4 regions of the Afipia sp. GW823-FHT06G09 genome follow, and region 2 is predicted to be linked to each of the others. Evidence: predicted binding sites of a transcription regulator. Region 2 holds the regulator's gene; each other region holds the start of a gene.
The links. Region 2 encodes PhoB, which activates phosphate uptake and scavenging genes when phosphate is short. Its sites were predicted from a motif close to TGTCATNNANCTGTCAT; they were not measured.

Region 1: a site for PhoB is predicted at 1,727-1,743, ahead of AC1Q67_RS19390 (RNA degradosome polyphosphate kinase). Genes of this name have one in related genera too.
Region 3: a site for PhoB is predicted at 2,485-2,501, ahead of AC1Q67_RS10730 (alkaline phosphatase). Genes of this name have one in related genera too.
Region 4: a site for PhoB is predicted at 2,029-2,045, ahead of AC1Q67_RS21765 (inorganic phosphate transporter). Genes of this name have one in related genera too.

Annotation. Positions count from the first base shown of each region.
Region 1 covers NZ_JBXAHF010000004.1:528,968-533,180, forward strand. The annotation lists gene purM (phosphoribosylformylglycinamidine cyclo-ligase) at 1-234, opposite strand, end outside; gene AC1Q67_RS19380 (CDP-alcohol phosphatidyltransferase family protein) at 409-954, shown strand; gene AC1Q67_RS19385 (P-loop NTPase family protein) at 1,004-1,687, shown strand; gene AC1Q67_RS19390 (RNA degradosome polyphosphate kinase) at 1,815-4,001, shown strand; gene ppx (exopolyphosphatase) at 4,021-4,213, shown strand, end outside.
Region 2 covers NZ_JBXAHF010000005.1:335,151-339,363, reverse strand. The annotation lists gene pstB (phosphate ABC transporter ATP-binding protein PstB) at 1-677, shown strand, start outside; gene phoU (phosphate signaling complex protein PhoU) at 703-1,419, shown strand; gene phoB (phosphate regulon transcriptional regulator PhoB) at 1,447-2,157, shown strand; gene arsC (arsenate reductase (glutaredoxin)) at 2,221-2,625, opposite strand; gene AC1Q67_RS22480 (LacI family DNA-binding transcriptional regulator) at 2,605-3,780, shown strand; gene AC1Q67_RS22475 (FAD-binding oxidoreductase) at 3,928-4,213, shown strand, end outside.
Region 3 covers NZ_JBXAHF010000002.1:655,834-660,046, reverse strand. The annotation lists gene AC1Q67_RS10740 (phosphatase PAP2 family protein) at 1-821, shown strand, start outside; gene argG (argininosuccinate synthase) at 1,078-2,415, shown strand; gene AC1Q67_RS10730 (alkaline phosphatase) at 2,555-4,213, shown strand, end outside.
Region 4 covers NZ_JBXAHF010000005.1:173,508-177,720, forward strand. The annotation lists gene AC1Q67_RS21760 (patatin-like phospholipase family protein) at 1-270, shown strand, start outside; gene AC1Q67_RS21765 (inorganic phosphate transporter) at 355-1,983, opposite strand; gene AC1Q67_RS21770 (GumC family protein) at 2,155-3,534, opposite strand; gene AC1Q67_RS21775 (ferredoxin--NADP reductase) at 3,634-4,213, opposite strand, start outside.

The sequences.
Region 1 (4,213 bases), on a different contig from region 2:
CTCGATGGCGATCTTGACCTTGGTGCCGACCCCGTCGGTGGCGGCGACCAGAATGGGGTCCTTGAAGCCGGCGGCCTTGAGATCGAACAGCCCGCCAAATCCGCCGATTTCCGCATCGGCGCCCGCCCGCGCCGTGGCGCGCACCAGCGGCTTGATGAGGTCGACCAGGCGGTTTCCGGCGTCGATATCGACGCCGGCGGATGAATAAGTCAGGCCGGATTTTTGATCGGTCATGCCGGGGATTCCGAGAGTTAGCCGGTGGTTACGTCGGATTTTGCCTTGGCGCAATGGCCGCCGGGCAGGCTGTGCATAGCTAGGAGAAAGGCCCCCGAGCGGTCCGCCGCATCCCCGTATCCTTTGCAAGCCGTCCGGGGCTCGTTAAAACAGGAACAGCCGGGAAAAAGTCGCGTGAATCTACCGAACATCATCACCTTGGGCCGCATCCTGCTGGTGCCGGTCATCGTCTGGGCCATCGCCTCGAACCAGATGACTATCGCCTTCGTGATCTTCGTGGTGGCGGGGGTCAGCGATGCCATCGACGGGTTCCTTGCCAAGCGGTTCAACATGACCACGGAGATCGGCGCGCTGCTCGATCCCGTGGCCGACAAGGCGCTGCTGGTCTCGATTTACGTCACGCTCGGAATCTCGGGCGACATCCCGCGCTGGCTGGTCATCCTCGTGGTGTCGCGTGACTTCATGATCGTCGGCGCGGTGATCATCTCCTGGCTGCTCGACAATCCGGTTCCGATGAAGCCGCTGATGGTCTCGAAATTGAACACCGTGGCGCAAGTGTCGTTCGCCGCGTTGGTACTGGCCTCGCTTGGTTTCCAGTTCAATGCGTCGCCGTATGAGATCATTCTGGCCGGTTTCGTGACCGTCTTGACGCTGCTTTCGGTGTCCTTCTATCTGGTGGAGTGGGCACGGCACATGAGCGCGACTGCGCCGATTCCGTGATACGATTTCACAAGCCGCAGGTTGCGTACGGTTCGGCCAGGAGTCTTACGTGGTAGCTCGCGTCCGTCCTCGTCAGTTGGCCCTTGCCTTGCCGCATGCGGAAAGCCTGACGCGCGATAATTTCCTTGAAGGCTCGGCCAACGCGCAGGCGCTCGCGCTGATCGACGCGTGGCCCGACTGGCCCAACCGCGTGATGATGCTGGTGGGGCCGGAGGGCAGCGGCAAAAGCCATCTTGCGTCGATCTGGGCGGCCGAAGCGGGTGCCCGGTCGGTTGCGGCCCACACACTGACGCCGGCTAACGTACCGGGCGAACTGGCGACTGGCGCGCTGGTCGTGGATGATCTCGACCCGGCGTCCTTCGATGAGCGCGCGCTGTTTCATCTTCTTAATCTGGCGCGTGAAGATGGGGCCCATATCCTGCTGACGGGACGGGTACAGCCGTCGTCATTCGCAGTGACATTGCACGATCTGCGGTCCCGGCTGCGGGCCGTGCCGGTGGTCACGCTGACCCCGCCGGACGACCTGTTGTTCCGGGCGCTGATCGTCAAATTCTGTGCCGACCGCCAGATGACCGTGGATGAGGGGATCGTCAGCTATCTCTCGACCCGTATCGAGCGATCCTTTGCGGCGGCGCGACGGACGGTCGAATTGCTGGACGAGGAGGCGCTGCGGCTGCGCCGGCCGGTGACCCGCGCCCTGGCCGCGGAACTTCTCAAAGACCCTGCGACCTGATCGAACAGGGCTTGGTCGTTAAGACCTGTTGGCTCATCATGTCATCGAACTGTCATGAGACTGGCACATTGTCTCAGTGGAACGGGCCTAAGGTCCGGACTGATGACACGATATGAGGTCTGACTTCATGGACGCCGCGCAAGCTATTGTTAAAAAAGAAGAAAACGAAGAGGTTTCAACCGCGTCGTCGATCGGGTCAAGCCCGGAGCGCTTCATCAACCGCGAACTGTCGTGGCTCCACTTCAACCGCCGCGTGCTGGAAGAGTCGGTCAATCCGAACCACCCGATGCTGGAGCGAGTCCGGTTCCTGTCGATTTCCGCCAATAACCTTGATGAGTTCTTCATGGTCCGCGTCGCGGGCCTCAAGGCACAGATCCGTGAAGGCATCACCGAGCGCAGCCCGGACGGCTCGACGCCCACCGAGCAGCTCGCCAAGATCAACGAGACCGTCTCGAAGCTTGCAAGCGACCAGCAGACAATCTGGCGCGATCTGCGCGGCGGCCTGTCCGAGGTCGGGATCGTCCTGGTCGATGGGAAGGACGTCACCAAGGCCGAAAGCGCCTGGATCGAGGACCACTTCCTTCACAACATCTTCCCGCTGCTGACGCCGCTCGCGATCGATCCGGCGCATCCGTTCCCGTTCATCCCAAGTCTCGGCTTCACGATCGCGCTGCATCTGGCGCGGGTGTCCGACGGCAAGGCGATGAATGCGCTGATCCGCATGCCGGGTAAGATCGATCGCTTTATCCGTTTGCCCGCAGGCAAGGACGGCTCGGTGCGTCTCATCACGCTTGAACAGGCCACGGCGCTGTTCATCGGCCGTCTGTTCCCCGGCTATATGGTCAAGGGTGAGGGCGCGTTCCGCATCATCCGCGACTCCGAACTGGAAATCGAGGAAGAGGCCGAGGATCTCGTTCGCCTGTTCGAGTCGGCGCTGAAGCGCCGCCGCCGCGGGTCGGTGATCCGCCTCGAAATCGAAGCCACCATGCCGGATGATCTCCGCGCTTTCGTGCAGCGCGCACTGTCGACACCTGACGATGACGTGCTGCTTGTCGATGGCGTGCTCGCCATGAACGAACTGTCGCAACTGACGCGGCTCGATCGTCCCGATCTCGAGTTCACGCCCTATGTGCCGCGCCATCCCGAGCGCGTTCGCGACCATGGCGGCGATATCTTTGCCGCGATCCGCCAGAAGGATCTCGTCGTCCATCATCCCTATGAATCGTTCGACGTCGTCGTGCAGTTCCTGCAACAGGCGGCGCGCGATCCCGATGTCGTCGCGATCAAGCAGACGCTGTATCGCACATCACGCGATTCACCGATCGTACGGACGCTTGCCGAAGCCGCCGAAGCCGGAAAGTCGGTGACGGCGCTGGTCGAACTGAAGGCGCGGTTCGACGAGGAAGCCAACATCCGCTGGGCGCGCGATCTTGAACGCGCGGGCGTGCAGGTGGTCTACGGGTTCCTCGAGCTCAAGACTCACGCCAAGCTGTCGCTGGTGGTGCGCCGGGAAGGCACGGGGCTGACGACTTATGTTCATGCCGGGACAGGCAACTATCATCCGGTCACCGCGCGCATCTACACGGACCTGTCGTACTTCACGTCCGACCCGGTGATCGCGCGCGATGCGGCGCGCGTCTTCAATTACATCACCGGCTATGCGGAGCCGCGCGACATCGAGAAGATGGGCGTGTCGCCGCTCACGCTGCGCAAGCGGATGCTCGAGCACATTCATGGCGAGGCGAATTTCGCCCGTCATGGAAAGCCGGCGGCGATCTGGCTGAAGATGAATTCGCTGGTCGATCCCGAGATCATCGACGCGCTTTATGAGGCATCGCAGGCCGGTGTCTCGATCGATCTGGTGATCCGCGGAATTTGCTGTTTGCGTCCCGGTGTTCCCGGACTTTCGGAGAACATCCGGGTCAAATCGATCATCGGCCGGTTCCTGGAACACGGGCGAATCTACTGCTTCGGCATGGGGCACGGCCTGCCGAGCGCCAAGGCCGCTGTGTATATTTCGTCCGCGGACATGATGCCCCGCAATCTCGACCGCCGCGTCGAGGTGCTGTGTCCGCTGCAAAATCCTACGGTTCATCAGCAGGTTCTCGAACAAATCATGGTCGCGAACCTCAAGGACAACGAGCAGAGCTGGCAGTTGTTGCCGGATGGGTCGTCAACGCGTATGAAGGCCGCGAAGGGCGAGGAACCTTTCAACGTGCACGATTACTTCATGACGAATCCGAGTCTGTCAGGCCGTGGAAAGTCGCTTAAAGAATCTTCGCCACGCCGTCTTACGCGCCGTTCGGAGCGTTAGTGGTTCGAAGAACGAATCCGTGAGCCCGGCACTCGTTCGCGAGCGGCCTCGTGCTGCGCGCAAGCCATCGAAGAGCGTCGCGGTCATCGACATCGGATCGAACTCCGTCCGTCTTGTTGTCTACGAGGACAAGACGCGCAATCTCGCACCGATCTTCAACGAGAAAACACTTTGCGGTCTCGGCCGCGAAGTGCAGTCGACCGGATTGCTGG
Region 2 (4,213 bases):
TCGGCGAAAATCGCGTCACGGCGTTTATCGGTCCGTCGGGCTGCGGCAAGTCGACGTTGCTGCGCATCTTCAATCGCATGTACGACCTCTATCCCGGTCAGCGTGCTGTCGGTCAGTTGATGCTGGATTCGACCAACATTCTCGATCCGAAGCTCGATCTGAACCTGCTGCGCGCCCGGATCGGTATGGTGTTTCAGAAGCCGACGCCGTTCCCGATGACGATTTATGAGAACATCGCGTTCGGCATCAGGCTCTATGAAAAGATTTCGAAGTCCGAAATGGACGGCCGCGTCGAGGCCGCGCTGAAGGGCGGCGCGCTCTGGAATGAGGTCAAGGACAAGCTGAACGCCAGTGGGCTCAGCCTGTCCGGCGGCCAGCAGCAGCGCCTGTGCATCGCACGCACTGTCGCCGTCCGTCCTGAGGTCATCCTGTTCGACGAACCTTGCTCGGCGCTCGATCCGATCTCGACCGCCAAGGTCGAAGAACTGATCCAGGAACTCAAGGAGGACTACACGATCGCCATCGTGACGCATAATATGCAGCAGGCGGCGCGTGTGTCTGACAAGACAGCGTTCATGTATCTTGGTGAGCTGGTCGAGTTCGACGACACCAACAAGATATTCACTTCGCCGACCGATCGGCGAACACAAGACTACATCACCGGCCGCTTCGGCTGACGCGCATTCGCGGGAGAGACATACCATGGGTTCAGATCATACCGCCAAAGCGTTCGACGACGATCTTCAGGAGCTCAACCGGCTTGTTGCCGAGATGGGCGGCCTGGCTGAACGGCAGATCGTCGATTCCGTAGACGCGTTGATCCGGCGCGATGTCGCGCTGGGCAAGCGTGTTGTCGCCGCCGATCTCGAGATCGACAAGTTGCAGCATCTGATCGAAGAGCGTGCCGTGCTGACCATCGCTCGCCGTCAGCCGATGGCTGTCGACTTGCGCGAAATCGTCAGTTCGATGCGTGTTGCGACCGATCTTGAACGGATCGGGGATCTGTCAAAGAACATAGGCAAGCGCGTCGCAGCGCTCGATAGCGACTTCCATCCGCTGAAGCTGATCCGTGGGCTGGAGCACATGACCGACCTGGTTCAGTCACAGGTCAAGTCGGTGCTCGATGCCTATGCGGCGCACGATCTGCCTGCCGCGATGACCGTCTGGAAGGGCGACGAAGAGGTCGATGCAATCTGCACTTCTCTGTTCCGCGAACTTCTGACCTATATGATGGAAGATCCGCGTAATATCGGTTTCTGTATTCACCTGATGTTCTGCGCCAAGAATATTGAGCGTATCGGCGATCACGCAACCAATATCGCCGAGACGGTTTTCTACATGATCGAAGGCCAGCAAATGCTCGATCAACGTCCTAAGGGCGACATGACGAACTTTGCAACGGCCGCGTCAGGCAGTTAATTTGTACGACGAACTAAAGGACTGGAAATGAGCGCCCGAATTCTTGTGGTCGAAGACGAAGAAGCGTTGACCACGCTGCTTCGCTACAACCTGGATGCCGAGGGCTACGACGTCGAAACAGTCGCGCGCGGCGATGATGCGGATACCCGGCTCAAGGAGCATGTTCCGGATCTTATCGTGCTCGACTGGATGCTTCCGGGTCTCTCGGGGATCGAACTTTGCCGTCGGCTCCGCGCAAGGCCGGAGACCAAGCAGATCCCGATCATCATGCTGACTGCGCGCGGCGAGGAAAGCGAAAGGGTGAGGGGGCTCGCTACCGGAGCAGACGACTATATCGTCAAGCCGTTCTCGGTGCCGGAGCTGCTTGCGCGCGTGAAAGGATTGTTGCGGCGCGCGAGTCCCGAGCGCCTCGCGACGGTTCTAGCCTTCGGCGATATCGAACTTGACCGGGACCGCCGGCGTGTTGCCCGTTCCGGCCGTCCGATCGATCTTGGTCCGACCGAATATCGGCTTCTGGAGTTCTTCCTGGAGCATCCAGGGCGCGTCTTCAGCCGTGAGCAGTTGCTTGACGGCGTGTGGGGCCGTGACATCTATATCGACGAGCGTACGGTGGACGTGCATATCGGCCGCCTCAGGAAACTGCTGAATCTTGGGCGTGAGTCGGATCCGATCCGCACAGTTCGTGGCGCGGGTTATGCGCTCGACGATCGTTTCGCCAAGGCTGATTCACAGAACTGAGCCGCGGGCTAGCTGACCTTCATCTCGCATACGTGAGGTGTCGGTTCAGCCGCCTGCGGGCGGTCAGATCGCGTTGATGACTTCTCCGTCCTCCTTGACGAATCTGCCGATGTGGGGATTGGGCAGAATATCGAGCACCGCCTCCGATGGCCGGCATAGTTTGGTGCTTTTGGGCGTCACGACAATCGGCCTATTGATCAGGATGGGATGTGCGACCATCAGATCGAGAAGTTCGTCATCTGCCCACTTTGGATCGCCGAGCCCAAGTTCGGCATAGGGCGTGCCCTTCTCGCGCAGCAGCGCGCGCACCGAAATTCTCATCGCCGCAGTAAGCTCGAGCAACCTCGCGCGGGTGGGCGGGTGCTTCAGATACTCGATAATCTCCGGCTCGGCTCCGCTTTGCCGGATCATTGCAAGCGTGTTGCGTGACGTTCCGCAATCCGGATTGTGATAGATGGTAACGCTCATGGATGTATCCCGGCTCGCTTATCTGGGCTCTTCGACAGGCTTTGTACGTGGATGGCCGGATGGCGTCGAGCCTATTGGTTGACGGTTGCTTGTTTTATCAAGCCTCCAAGTCTACGCTCGTTGCGCTGGGCATTGCTTGGGATATTGAAATCGATGAGGCCGAGATTAGCCGATGTTGCGCGTATGGCGGGAGTGGACGTATCCACCGCTTCACGCGTGTTGCGCGGCGAGGAAAGCCAGCGCATTCGCCCGGAGACGCGCCAACGGATTCTTGAAAGCGCTCGTAGCCTGGATTATTCGCCGAATACGCTCGCGCAGAGTTTGCGGACCTCGCGCAGTCGAACACTCGGTCTTATCGTTCCCCAGCTCGACAATCCGGTGTTTGCGTCGGCTATTCGCGGTGCCGAAAAATCTTCAGCACGGCATGGCTATTCATTGCTGATCGCTCATAGGGAGTCAGGTGCGACCGACGCTGTGTATCATCGCCTGTCGCACGGCAATCGTGCTGATGGGCTGCTCGTCGCGAGTCTCGACGACGACAGTTTGTTGCGCGAAGAGCTTGAATCCACTCACACGCCTTTCGTCCTGCTGAACCGGCAATTGTCGGGGAGTCCTTATTGCGTCGTGCTGGACAGCCGCGCCGCTGCAGCGATTGCCGTCGATCATCTGGCGCAGATGGGGCACAGGCGGATTGCGCATCTTGCGGGCCGTCCCGGCGGATTCAATGCTGGCGAACGATTGGCCGGCTATCGCGACGGATTGAAGCGGCACGGTATTCCGTTCGATCCGAAACTCGTCGCCGTCGCTGGGTATACTGCGGAGGGTGGAGCGGATGCGATGCGCAGCCTTCTTGCGCTAAAGCCCACGGCTGTTCTTGGTGCGACGCTGGTCACCGCAGCTGGTGCGATGGCGGTGTTGCATGAAGCCGGTCTCCAAATCCCGCGCGACATATCGGTGGTGGGCCTGCACGACGCACCGGTGGCGACGATGCTCTATCCGCAACTGACGTCGGTGAAAATGCCTACGGAAGTGATGGGCGAAATTGCGTCCGATCTTCTGATCGACCTTTTGAATGGCGGTACACCGCAACCCGTCGCGCCATTAGCGCCAGACGGTCTGGTCATCCGCGCTTCCACAGGTCCAGCTCCACGCTGAAATTTTAGCTTGACCACTGGCGTAGTTTATACGACTTTTTGAACAAACGATTGCTCAAGCTACTTGTTCAATCGCCAGAAAACATAATGCGATCAGGGGAGTGCGCCGAGTGAGCGTGGCGAATTTGGCCTCTGAAAAGGGGCTGTCATGACTGCTACCACCATCGCCGCAGTGCGCGAAACGGATCGCGTTGATGAAAGCCTTGTCTCAGCTTTCGGCGCAATTGTTGGCAACGCCAACGTTTTGGCATCGTTCGATCAGCGTCTCGGCTATGCACGCGACCGTCTTCCGTTCGCGGTTTTCCGCGAACGCGCAGGCACGCTCGCCGGAGCGGTGCCGCGCCTGGTTGTGCGTCCAGCGAACGAGGATGAGATCATTCGGATCGTTCAGCTTGCGAAGGCGCGCAACATTCCGATCATTCCCTATGGCAATG
Region 3 (4,213 bases), on a different contig from region 2:
CCGGACTCTACATCGCGCTCGCGATCTCGGTGTTTTTCGGATTGCTGTTCGGCCTCTATCCCGAACTCGATCTGAAAGTTGCCGCATTCTTCTACGACGCGACGACCAAAAGCTTTCCGCTGAAATCCAGCACGTGGGCTGCGATCGCCCGCGACGGCGCGATGTGGATTGCATGGGGTCTGGTGATGCCCGCGCTGGTGTCGCTGATCGTCAAGCTGATCAGTCCGGTGAAGCCGCTGATGATCTCCGGCCGCGCCATGGTGTTTCTGATCGTCACCATTCTGCTCACGGCGATCGTGCTGTCGAACATCGTGTTCAAAAGCTACTGGGGCCGTCCGCGTCCAGTAGTGGTGACGGAGTTCAACGGGCCGCTTGAATTCAAGGCGTGGTGGGACCCGCGCGGCGCATGCCCGAAGAACTGTTCGTTCTTCTCCGGCGAGGGCGCGACTGCATTCTGGACCTATGCGCCCGCCGCGCTGACGCCGCCGCAGTGGCGTCCGCTGGCCTATCTCGCGGCGACTGCGTTCGGCGTGCTCACCGGCGGTCTTCGCATGTCCTTCGGCGGACATTTTCTGACCGACGTGTTGTTCTCCGGCACCGTCTCGTTCATCGTGATCTGGCTGGCCTATGCCGTCATCTACCGCTGGCCGTCGACGCGGCTGACGGACTACGGCATCGACGCCTGGCTGACGCGCTTCGCATGGCCGGGCTATCGCTGGCGGCAGAAGCGGCTTGGCCGCGACGTCGGCGAGACCCCGCGCATCAGGCCGGACGCGTCCGCGAACGCTGCGGACGGCGGAGCGCCTGTTCTGCGGCCCTAGCGGAGCGTCCGAGGCCGGTCAGCGCGTGAATGCTCCCTGCGTGTCATTGCCGGGCTTGACCCGGCAATCCATCTTTTTGAATAAGTTCACGTTTTGATGGATCACCGGGTCAAGCCCGGTGATGACGATTGTGTTTGTTGAGGCTCTGTGCCTCATCTTCCCATCGTCCGCCAATCTTTCTATAGAAGCCGGTCTGGTGAGGCTTGTCAGCCGTGCATCCAAACCGCCCAAATGAAATCTCCCGAAGGGAAGTCCCATGACTACGATTCTGAAGAGCCTTCCCAAGGGGGAAAATGTCGGCATCGCTTTCTCCGGCGGGCTCGATACCAGCGCCGCGCTGCTCTGGATGAAGCAGAAGGGCGCGCGCGTCTTCGCCTACACCGCCAACCTGGGCCAGCCGGACGAGGCCGACTACGACGAGATTCCGCGCAAGGCGATGGAGTTCGGCGCCGAGAAAGCGCGCCTCGTCGATTGCCGCACGCAACTGGTTCACGAAGGCATCGCCGCGATTCAATCGGGCGCCTTCCATGTCTCGACCGGGGGCATCGCATACTTCAACACCACGCCGCTCGGCCGCGCCGTCACCGGCACGATGCTCGTCTCCGCGATGAAGGAAGACGGCGTCAACATCTGGGGCGACGGCTCGACCTACAAGGGCAACGATATCGAGCGGTTCTACCGCTACGGACTGCTGACCAATCCGGACCTCAAGATCTACAAGCCATGGCTCGACCAGCAGTTCATCGATGAACTGGGCGGGCGCGCGGAAATGTCGGCGTTCATGAAGGCCGCCGGCTTCGCCTACAAGATGAGCGCCGAGAAGGCGTACTCGACTGACAGCAATCTCCTCGGTGCGACGCACGAGGCCAAGGATCTCGAACATCTCGACAGCGGCATCAAGATCGTCAATCCGATCATGGGCGTTCCGTTCTGGCGCGACGACTGCGTGGTCAAGGCCGAGAAGGTTTCGGTGCGCTTCGTGGAAGGCCAGCCCGTGGCGCTGAACGGCAAGACGTTCACTGATGCTGTCGCGCTGTTCTATGAGGCCAATGCCATCGGCGGGCGTCATGGCCTCGGCATGAGCGACCAGATCGAGAACCGCATCATCGAGGCGAAGAGCCGCGGCATCTACGAGGCGCCGGGCATGGCGCTGCTGCACATCGCCTATGAGCGTCTCGTCACCGGCATCCACAACGAAGACACCATCGAGCAATACCGGATCAGCGGCATGCGGCTCGGCCGGCTGCTGTATCAGGGGCGCTGGTTCGATTCGCAGGCCCTGATGCTGCGCGAAACCGCGCAGCGCTGGGTGGCGCGCGCGATCACCGGCGAGGTGACGCTCGAGCTGCGCCGCGGCAACGACTACTCGATCCTGAACACCGAAAGTCCGAACCTCACCTATGCGCCGGAACGGCTCAGCATGGAGAAGGTCGAGGATGCGGCGTTCACGCCGGGCGACCGCATCGGCCAGTTGACCATGCGCAACCTCGATATTTCCGACACACGCCGCAAGCTCGATCTCTACACCAGGACCGGTCTGCTCTCGGCCGGCGAGGGCTCGAATATTCCGAAGCTCGACAGCGACAAGAGCTGAGACGCAGCTCATCTGCATAAATTTTGCGAGGGCGGGCCGTTCGGTCCGCCTTTTCATTTTGCCGCACCCTGTAGTCAAGCCGTCATCTTGCGCTCATAATTTCCGCGCTCGCGCGCCTGACCCTTACGTGGACATCGTTATGAGACATCTGATTATCGCGGCTGTCGCCGCAGTGGCCTGCAACACCGGCGCAATTGCGCAAACGATCTATCCGATCGACCGCGCGGACATCCTGTCGGGTGCGCGGTTCGATCTGAAGGTGGAGTTCGCCGCGAAAGTGGATCAGGACAAGGTGCGCGTCACCATCAACGGTCAGGATGCGGCAGCGGCGCTCAAGGCCGCGCCGCTGTTCATCGATCGCGAAGACAACAAGGACCAGTCAGCGCTGGTGCTGCGCGGCGCAACGCTGGATACGCCCGGTGCATACACCGTGGTTGCGAGCGATGGCGTCAATTCCCGCACCGTGACCTGGAATGTGTTCGGCACCGGCGCGCGCAAGGCGAAAAACGTGATCCTCTTTATCGGCGACGGTTTGTCGCCCGCGCATCGCGTGGCGGCGCGGCTGCTGTCGAAGGGCATCGCGGAAGGCAAAAGCCTCGGCAAGCTGGCGATGGACGACATGCCGCATATGGCGATGGTGGCGACGGCGGGCTCGGATTCGATCATCACCGACTCGGCCAATGCGGCGAGCGCCTTCGCGACCGGTCACAAGACCGCGGTGAACGCCATGGGCGTCTATGCCGACCGCTCTGCGAATCCGTTCGACGATCCGCGCGTGGAGACCATCGCGAGTCTGGTGAAGCGGCGGCTGAATCTCGCCGTCGGCATTGTCACCAACACCGAGGTCGAGGACGCGACGCCTGCGGCGATGATCGCGCATACCCGCCGCCGCCTGACCTATAACGACATCGTCGATCAGTACTTCGCCGCGAAACCGGATGTGCTGATGGGCGGCGGCATGGCGAACTTCCTGCCGAAGGGCGCGCCGGGCTCGAAGCGCGCGGATGAGACCGACTATGTCGCGAAATTCAAGGAGGCCGGTTATGCCTATGCGGCGACCGCCGCCGAACTCGCCCCCGCGGCGAACAAGGCTGATACGCGCAAGCTGCTCGGCCTGTTTGCGCTGGGCAACATGGACGGCGTGCTGGACCGCAAATTCCTCAAGGGCGGCGGCGTTGCGAAATCGCCGGACCAGCCTGACCTGACGCAGCAGGTGCAGGTCGCCCTCGATGTGCTGGCGAAGAACGACAACGGGTTTTTCCTGATGGTCGAGTCGGGTCTGATCGACAAATATGCCCATGCGCTCGATTTCGACCGCGCGGTGTACGACACCATCATGCTCGACAACGCGGTCCGGCTTGCGCGCGACTGGTCGCAGCGCAACGGCGACGAGACGTTGATCCTGGTGGTGGCCGATCACAACCATCCCAACGGTCTTGTCGGCACCGTCAATGACGACATGAGCACGATTCCGAACGCGCCGCTGCGCGAGCGGATCGGTGTCTACGACAAGGCGGGCTTCCCGAATTATCCGGCGCCGGACGCGGAGGGTTATCCCGCCCGCGTCGATGTCAGCCGCCGTCTGGCGATCTTCTCGGCGAGCTTGCCGGATCATTACGAGACGATGCGGCCCAAGCTCGATCATCCGAACGAGCCCACGCATAAGGCCGACGAGCCCAACACCTACAAGGCCAACGACAAGCACAAGGATCTGCCCGGCGCGGTGCTGCGGCTCGGCAACCTGCCGGCGATGATGGGCGCCAGTGTCCATTCCGGCGAGGATGTGATCCTGACCGCG
Region 4 (4,213 bases), 160 kb from region 2:
CCCGAAGACAAGCTGACCGATCACGAGCGCGCACTGCGCGACCGCTTCGCGGACCTGCCCGAAATCACCATCCTGCAGATGATCTATCAGCAGAAGGCCTATGAGGGCGATTCCAAGGACCACGAATTCTCGGCCACCTCGATGCGCGAGCACTGGCTGAGCGGTCTGGAGGATACGCGCCGCACACTGAAGCGGCGCGAATGGCTGGCGATGCCGGAGGCCGGCATGGGCCTTGTCGTTCATGACGTGCACCGCGAGAAGGATTACTGAGCCTCCGCGCTCGCATCGCCGGACGGAAAAAAAGCCCGCGCTCTTGCGCGGGCTTTTTATGTTGCCGCCGTTGCGGCAAGCTAATCAGAACAGGTGCGAGAACAGCACATAGAGACCAGCCGACAGGCAGATCGCCGCCGGCAGCGTCAGCACCCAGGCCATAAGCAGGTTGCGGATAGTGGCCATCTGCAAGCCCGAGCCGTTGGCCGCCATTGTTCCGGCGACGCCAGACGACAGCACGTGTGTCGTCGAGACGGGAAGGCCGAAAATGTCCGCCGCGCCGATCGTCCCCGCAGCAACGAGTTCAGCAGATGCACCCTGCGCGTAGGTCAGGTGCGTCTTGCCGATCTTCTCGCCGACGGTGATGACGATACGCTTCCAGCCGATCATGGTGCCGAGACCCAGCGCGATGGCGACCGCGATTTTCACCCAGGTCGGGATGAACTTCGTGGCGCTGTCGAGCGAGCCTTTATAGGCATTGAGGGTTGCGACCTCTTCCTTGTTGAGATCGTTTTCCTTGTCCTTCATCAGGAAGCGGATCGCCTCCGAAGTCAGGTACATGTCGTTGCGGGTGTTACCCACCGCCTCGGCAGGAACCTTGTTCAGCGTGCCGTACTTCTGCACCTGATCGCCGACGTCCTTCACGAGAACCGCCAGCGACGGATAGGTGCCTTCGTTGATCTTGTGCAGCGAAACATACTGAGTCACTACCGGGCGGGGATCGCCGATGATGCTATGACCGGCGCCCTTCGCAGCGATCACCTTTGACGCGGCTTCTGACGTCTGCTGAAACTTGATGACCTGCGATTCCGGCAAGGCGCGGTTCAGCGCGTAGGCGGTCGGCACAGTGCCGATCAGGATCAGCATAATGAGGCCCATGCCCTTCTGACCGTCGTTTGAGCCGTGCGCGAAGCTGACGCCGGTGCAGGTCGCGATGAGGATACCGCGAATCCACAGCGGCGGTGGCTTGTTGCCTTCCGGAGCAGCGTAAAGCGCCGGATTGCGAATAACGAACTTCAACACCAGCAACAGAAGTGCCGCCATGCAGAAGCCGAACAACGGCGAGAGCAACAGCGCGTAACCGATTTCCGTGGCCTTGGTCCAGTCGACACCCGAGGTACCATCGCGTCCACGCATGACCGCATTGGCGATACCAACACCGATGATCGAGCCGATCAGCGTGTGGGAGCTGGAAGCCGGAAGACCGAAGTACCAGGTGCCGAGATTCCAGACGATGGCCGCGATCAAGAGCGCGAACACCATGGCGAAACCGGCACTGCTTCCGACCTGAAGAATGAGCTCAACCGGCAGCAGCGAGACGATGCCGAAAGCAACCGCTCCGCTCGAGAGCAAAACGCCGAGAAAATTGAAGAATCCGGACCACATCACGGCGAATTCCGCCGGCAGCGAATGGGTGTAGATCACCGTTGCGACGGCGTTGGCAGTGTCGTGGAAGCCGTTGACGAATTCGAAGCCGAGCGCAATCAGCAGCGCAACAAATAGCAGAATGTAGGGAAGATAGGTCGTGACCTTGGTGCCGGTGGCGTCGATATCGACGTAAATGCTGTAGGCAACGAATATTGCACCCGCCGCGAGGATGCCAAAAAACAGGATCATTGTGAGTGGATTGAAGCCCTTGTCGAGATTCGGCCTGGAGGCCGGCTCGATGGGTTGCCCGTCGGCGATCCCGGAACTTAATGTAATGTCGCTCATCTCATACCCCTTATGAAACTCAGGGGTTCTTTTTGACCGGTTAGCTTGAAGGTTGGATGACACCTTTCATATCGGCACAGCGACGAGCGCAGATTTTCCGCAAATCGGCGCATCTCCCTTGAATTTGCCAATGGCGTGCGACGAGACTTAGAGATCTTCTAGAAATAGCGGCTACCCCAGCGCAGCCGTTTCATTTTGCTTGTCCGCCAGTTCAAGCACCCAGGCCAGGCTTACGCCCAAACCCAGACCGAGCAGTACGCTGACGAATAGAACCCCGATGGGAAATGTACGGCTTGACTCCGGAGATGCTGTTGCACGGCTCAATATCCGGGGGCTGGTGTTGTCCGGTCGCACCTGCTGAGATCTGGCCAGGATAGCCTGATACGCCGCACGGTTTGCTTCGACATCGCGCTCCAGCTCCTTGAGGCGTGCGCTCGCGTCGTGCGTTTTGCTCAGGTTTTGTTTTGACGCTTCGAGACGGTTCTTCAGTTGCGTCACCGTCGCGCGGGCACGTTCCAGATCGGCTGTGACGGACTGAGCCACGTCCTGAATTTCGCCTTCCAATAACCGCCTGGCTTCGGCTGCCTGCAGCCTCGCGATCACGCGGTCGGGATGGCGTGGCCCGAGCGTTTCGGACAGATCAATTTCCAGTCGTCTTGCCGCGACATAACGGCTTCTGAACGTCCCGATTGCCCCTCCCCTGATCGCATCCGGTATTCCGCCGCCATCCAGGATTTTCCGGGCACGCTGGAGCTGATTCACCGTCGAACGCAGACCGTTAACCTTGGCCTCGGCGGCAGCCACCTGCTCTGCAATCTCGCTCACCTGTTTCTCGGCGCCGGATTGCCCCGCAGCCACCATCGCCTGGTTATCATTGCGATATCTCTCATACCGCTGCTCGGCGTCTCGCAAGCGCGTCTGAAGTGTCTCCAGTCGTGCACCGAGAGGCGCAACGTTGCCCGGCGTCGCTTCCACACCAACACGCTCCTGTTCCACATAGCTGTCCATCACTGCGTTGGCGATGCGCACTGAGGTTTCGCGATCCGGCGTAACGACCTTGACGGTCACTGCATTCGAGTCTGGATTGCGGGCGGTGCTAACCGCACGATTCAACTGTCGCAATGCCATGGAATGCGGCTCAGCGGGGGGAGCAACTCCAACACCGGCAAGAAGCGCGAAGAGAATCCCCTTCGACCTGCCGCCAAAAAGCGGATCGGTATCGAGCTTCTCTTTTGCGACAACTCTCTCGAGGACGCTGCGCGACGTCAGGGCGCTGATCTGGTTGTCCATGCCAACCCTGACAGTGTCTGGACTGACCGGCTGGCCGGCTGCAGCTTGCGCAGGCAGGTCGAGCACAAGTTGCCCGGACGCAACATATTTGGGAGCCGATAGCAGTATCCAGGCAAGGCTGATCGCAGCACAAATGGCGGCTACCGCGCCGATAAACGCCGCCCTCCGGCGCAGCATCGTTGCGAAGCCGTGCACATCCAGGGCGGGGACCTGAATCCGGGACAGGTACGCATCGCGCCTGTCGTTTTCAGAAATCGCCATACAACGTCCCTACGCTACGCGTCTTGGGACGGGATAATCCGATAAATCAGCAGTCTTGGCGAGACCAATGCCCGTCTAAACGCCGCAAAAATGCCCTCATCAGCGCTCGACGAATGCCTTTTCGACGACAAATTCGCCGGGTTCGCCGTGATTGCCTTCGGTGAATCCCTTGTCGAGCAGTAACGTCCGCGTGTCCTGAAGCAGCGCCGGGCTGCCGCAGATCATGACACGGTCGTGTGCGGCCTCCAGCGGAGCGAGCCCGGCATCGCTGAACAACTTGCCCGACGTCATCAGATCGGTGATCCGGCCGCGATTGCGAAACGGATCGCGCGTCACCGTGGGATAGTAGATCAATTGGTTGCGGACCAGCTCGCCAATCAGATCGTCCTTGGGCAGCCGTTCGGTGATCATCTCGCCATATGCAAGCTCGGCGACACGGCGGCAACCGTGCAGCAGCACCACCTTCTCGAAGCGATCGTAGGTTTCCGGGTCCTTGATGACGCTAAGGAATGGCGCAAGCCCCGTGCCGGTGCCAACCAGATAGAGATTCCGGCCACTCTTGAGATTGTCGATCACCAGCGTACCGGTGGGCTTGCGCCCAACAATTATCTGATCGCCTTCCTTCAGATGCTGAAGCCGCGAGGTCAGCGGACCGTCCGGCACCTTGATAGAAAAAAAC